One region of the Streptomyces sp. 796.1 genome, then DNA from elsewhere that is predicted to be linked to it. Evidence: predicted binding sites of a transcription regulator. Region 1 holds the regulator's gene; the other holds the start of a gene.
What was found. The regulator HspR, encoded in region 1, represses chaperone genes until heat shock. The targets are predictions, from matches to a motif close to TTGAGNNNNNNNNNCTCAA.

Region 1 (2,396 bases):
GTCCCGTACGGCTCTGCGCCCCCCGAGCACGCGCCCCGCGCACCCGGCACCCCCGTGCTCCACCGCCCCACTCGGCCGCAGCCCGGCCCCTGCCACGCCCGCCTCATCAGGGATACCGCCAGACGGGCGATGCGCATACCTCGCCTTCTCGCCTATCTCCCCATATTCTCCACTGCCTTGAAAACCCTGGGACGTCCCGTACCCGGCCCCGCAGCCCGTGCCCCGCAACAATCCGTTGGTTAGCCGCCGATGAGCCGTGGCAAGCTACAGCTACCGAAGGGGCGTAGCTCAATTGGCAGAGCACCGGTCTCCAAAACCGAAGGCTGTAGGTTCGATTCCTGCCGCCCCTGCTAGATCGACCGAGGTCAGCGCGGCCATCGCATCGCGCGCCGGCCCGACAGGTGTTCCAGACCTGCCGGCCCCCGCGGACCCGCGTCCGCCGTACGACTCCTGAGCGTTCGGGACCTTCTCCCAGTGGGCCTCCGCCCCAGCACACGCCACCCCCATGGGGGCCAATATGCCCCGGCCGAGCGGCGTCAGAGCGCACGGCGTCAGTGCGTATGACGTCAGGGCGTACGCGACGCTGTGGCGCGGGGCCCGCGCATCGGCGCGGCTGGCCAGCCCGTCGCGTTCAGGCCGCCGCGCAGCACCATCGCACCCGCCCCGCAACGCCCGACAACGCAGTAGGTCCGCCACCCCCGAAGGGCGACGGACCTACCGTTCGCTATGTCTCAATGGCTCGACACCGACTGACCCCGGCGACCCGCACCCGCGACGAACACGCGCCTCCCGCGCGTCCCGTCGTCGGCCGGCCGTCCGCCCGTCAGTCCTGACCCGGCCTGCGCGGGCGCCACACGACCAGGGCGCTGGTCTGCTGGACCTGGTCGTAGGGGACCAGGTCGCGGCGGTACGAGGCGTGGACGGCGGCCTCGCGCTGCTGCATGGCCGCCGCGGCGCCCTCCACGGCCTGTTGGAGTTCGGCGACCCGCTGCTGGAGCGCGGCCACCTGGTTCTCCAGTTCGATGATGCGCTTGATGCCGGCGAGGTTGATGCCCTCGTCCTGGCTGAGCGCCTGGACCTGGCGGAGCAGGCTGATGTCGCGGGCCGAATAGCGGCGCCCGCGGCCCGCCGTGCGGTCCGGTGAGACCAGGCCGAGGCGGTCGTACTGGCGCAGGGTCTGCGGGTGCAGACCGGAGAGTTGGGCGGCGACCGAGATGACGTACACCGGTGAGTCGTCGGTCAGCTCGTACGGATTGCGGCTGTTGCCGCCGGGGCGTGCGCCTCGGCCGTCCATCTCATTCTCCCTTCGCGGCCTGGAACAGCTCGGCCCGCGGGTCTTCACCCGCCGTGGCGTCGCGGTAGTTCTCCAGCGCGTCGCGCGCCTTGTCGTTCAGCTCGGTCGGCACCGTCACCTCTATGGTGACCAGCAGATCGCCCCGCGTGCCGTCCTTACGGGTGGCACCCTTGCCACGGGCCCGCATCGTACGCCCGCTGGGGGTGCCGGCGGGCAGCTTCAGGGTGACCGGTGGGCCGCCCAACGTGGGGACCTTGACCTCGCCGCCGAGGGCCGCCTCGTCGAAGGTGACCGGGACCGTGACGGTCAGGTTGTCGCCCTTGCGGCCGAAGACCGGGTGGGCGTCCACGTGCACCACGACGTACAGATCGCCGGCCGGACCACCGGTCTCACCCGGGGCACCCTTGCCACGCAACCGGATGCGCTGGCCGTCGCTGACCCCGGCCGGGATGCGGACCTGCATGGTGCGCGAGGAACGGGCCCGGCCGCTGCCCTTGCACTCCTCGCACGGGTCCTGGGCGATCAGGCCCCGGCCCCGGCACTCCACGCACGGGTCGGTGAGCGAGAACCCACCGCCGCCGCCCCGGCTGACCTGCCCGGTGCCCACGCAGGTCGGGCAGACCCGCGGGGTGCCGTTCTTGTCACCGGTGCCCTGGCACGCCTTGCACGGCGCCTGGCTGGACATCCGCAGCGGCACCGTCGCGCCGTCCACCGCCTCGGTGAAGCTGAGCGTCACCTCGGACTCGATGTCCTGACCGCGCCGCGGCTGCGCCCGCGTCCCCGCACCGCTGCGGTTGAACAGGCCGCCGAACACGTCCCCGAGCCCGCCGCCGAATCCGCCGGCTCCGGGCTGGCCGCCCTGCGGACCGCCGCCCCCGAAGAGGTCGCCGAGGTCGAAGTTGAAGCTCCCGGTGCCCCCGGGGCCGCCGGGACCGGGGCGGAAGCCACCGTTCCCGAACAGCGCCCGGGCCTCGTCGTACTCCTTGCGGCGCTTGGGGTCGGCGAGGACGTCGTTGGCCTCGGAGATCTCCTTGAAGCGCTCCTCGGCCTTGGCGTCACCGGTGTTGGCGTCCGGGTGGAACTCGCGGGCGAGCTTCCGGTA
Region 2 (2,396 bases), on a different contig from region 1:
CAGAGGACCGCTCCAGCTTGTCGACCTCCTTGAGCGCGGCCTCGCGCACCTTCTGCGGCAGGTCAGCCGCTTCGATGCGGGTGCGGTAGTCGCCGCCCTCGTCCTCGGAGTCGCCGTTGAGCTCGGCGAGTTCCTTGCGTACGGCATCGAGCTGGCGGCGCAGCAGGAACTCGCGCTGCTGCTTGTCCACGCCGTCCTGGACGTCCTTGGCGATGGATTCGGCCACGTCCTGTTCGGCCAGGTGGTCGCGCAGCCAGCCCATGGCCAGCTTGAGGCGCGCCACCGGGTCGAGCGTCTCCAGGAGTTCCAGCCGCTGGGCGACGGAGAGGAAGGGCAGATAGCCCGAGTTGTCCGCGAGTTGCGAGACGTCGTCGATCTGCTGGACGCGGTCCACGACCTGCCAGGCGCCCCGCTTCTGTAGCCAGCTCGTGGCCAGCGCCTTGTACTCCTTCATGAGCTCGGCCTGGGAGCCAGGGGACAGCACCGCGGCATCCGGGCCGGCCTCCTCCACCGGCGTGCCCTCGATCCACAGCGCGGCGCCCGGGCCGGTGGTGCCCGCCCCGACGCGCACCCGATGCACGCCGCGGATCAGCGCACCCGGGTCGCCGTCGGAGAGCCGCCCGACCTGTTCGACGGTGCCCAGAGTGCCTACCGCCGCATAGGTCCCCTCGATCCTCGGCACCAGCAGCACCTGCGGCTTTGCGCCGCTCGCCGTGCCGCTGTCGGACCTGGCGGCGGCCTGGGCGGCCTCCACGGCAGCCCGCACGTCGGCGTCCGTCAGGTCGAGCGGCACGACCATACCGGGCAGTACGACCTCGTCATCGAGCGGCAGTACAGGCAGGGTGAGCGGTGTAGACAGCGAAGCCATGATCTCCCCTTCGGCAGGCAAGTTGAGCTACACCGACTCAATGCATGTGAGGCTCCCATTGTTCCCCAGGCCTTGTTCGCTGTGAGCGATCAGCCGATCGTCCGGTAGTCCCAGCGCCGCTGGCACCCGAGATCGCGCGGCGGCGACCGCTGTCTGGCCTCCTCTTGTCGAACCCTTCGCCAGGCCGCTTTACTCCTCGCTGGTCTCGCGCTGAGCAGGGGTTTCCTTGCTGGGGAGCTGGAGGGCGCTCGCGGATCCGAGCAGGGGGGGCGGTGCCCCGGTGCTCCGTGTCGATGCTGTTGCCGCACCGCGCCGCGTCGTGGCGTGACCTGGCCAGGGCTGTCCTGAGCGATTCGGGCCGCGATGCCCGTACCCCTGACTGACTCGCGCGCGGGACCGTTTCGTGGGGCTGGGCGACGGGCGATGTCACTACGCGGCCGGGGCGCACCCGGTGCCGGGGCGTCGTGCGAACTACTGCGCATTCAGTAGTGGGTGGTGTGGATGCAGTAGCCCGCATTGTCCGTAGCCGCATGACGACGCGGCGGGCCCCTCGCGGCGAGCCTTGAGCAGTCATCGCTTGTGGAGAGGGAGACCCTGACGTGGCGACATTTCTTTACCGGCTCGGGCGCGGCGCCTTTCGGCGGCGCGGGCGGGTCCTCCTGATATGGCTGGGGGTGCTGGCCGCGGTCGCGGTGGGCGCCGCGCAGGCGTCGGGCCCCTCCGACGAGGAGTTCTCGATGCCGGGGATCGAGGCGCAACAGGCGTTCGACCTGCTGGAAGAGCGCTTCCCCGGGGCTGCGGCGGACGGCGCAACCGCCAGGGTCGTCTTCGTCGCGCCGGGCGGACAGCGGGTGACGGCGGGCAAGGCGCGACAAGCCGTGGACGAGGCGGTCGACATGCTGAGCGATGGCTCGCAGGTGGCTGACGTGACGGACCCGTTCGAGTCGGACGCCGTCAGCAAGGACGGTTCGACGGCGTACTCGACCGTCACCTACCGGGTGCAGTCCTCCGAAGTCACCGACGCCAGCCGGGTGGTGGTGAACGGGGCGGCGGATCAGGCCCGGGCAGCGGGCCTGACGGTGGAGACCGGCGGATCGGCGATGGACAGCGGCGGCGACCCCGGCGGGGCCGCGGAGATCATCGGGCTCGCTGCCGCAGCGGTCGTCCTGCTGATCACGTTCGGATCGCTGGCCGCGGCGGGACTGCCCCTGCTGACCGCGCTGGTGGGCGTTGCCGTGAGCCTGTTCGCCATCGTGCTGCTGGCGGGGCCGTTGGGGCTGTCGGCGGACACCCTCACCCTGGGCATGATGTTGGGCCTGGCCGTGGGCATCGACTACGCCCTGTTCGTGGTGTCCCGCTACCGGGAGGAACGGGAGCGCGGCCGGGCGGCCCAGGAGGCGGCGGCGGTTGCTGTGGGGTCCGCCGGGTCGGCGGTCGTGTTCGCCGGGGTCACCGTGGTGATCGCACTGGCGGGCCTGTCGGTGGTGGGTATCCCCACGCTGACGAAGATGGGCCTGGCCGCCGCGGG

Region 2: a site for HspR is predicted at 891-909, ahead of lon (endopeptidase La). Genes of this name have one in related genera too.

The regions. Positions count from the first base shown of each region.
Region 1 is NZ_JBLIWA010000021.1:72,442-74,837, reverse strand. It holds tRNA gene ACMA1D_RS16375 (tRNA-Trp) at 278-350, shown strand; gene ACMA1D_RS16370 (heat shock protein transcriptional repressor HspR) at 824-1,294, opposite strand; gene dnaJ (molecular chaperone DnaJ) at 1,296-2,396, opposite strand, start outside.
Region 2 is NZ_JBLIWA010000004.1:34,179-36,574, forward strand. It holds gene lon (endopeptidase La) at 1-868, opposite strand, end outside; gene ACMA1D_RS04500 (MMPL family transporter) at 1,468-2,396, shown strand, end outside.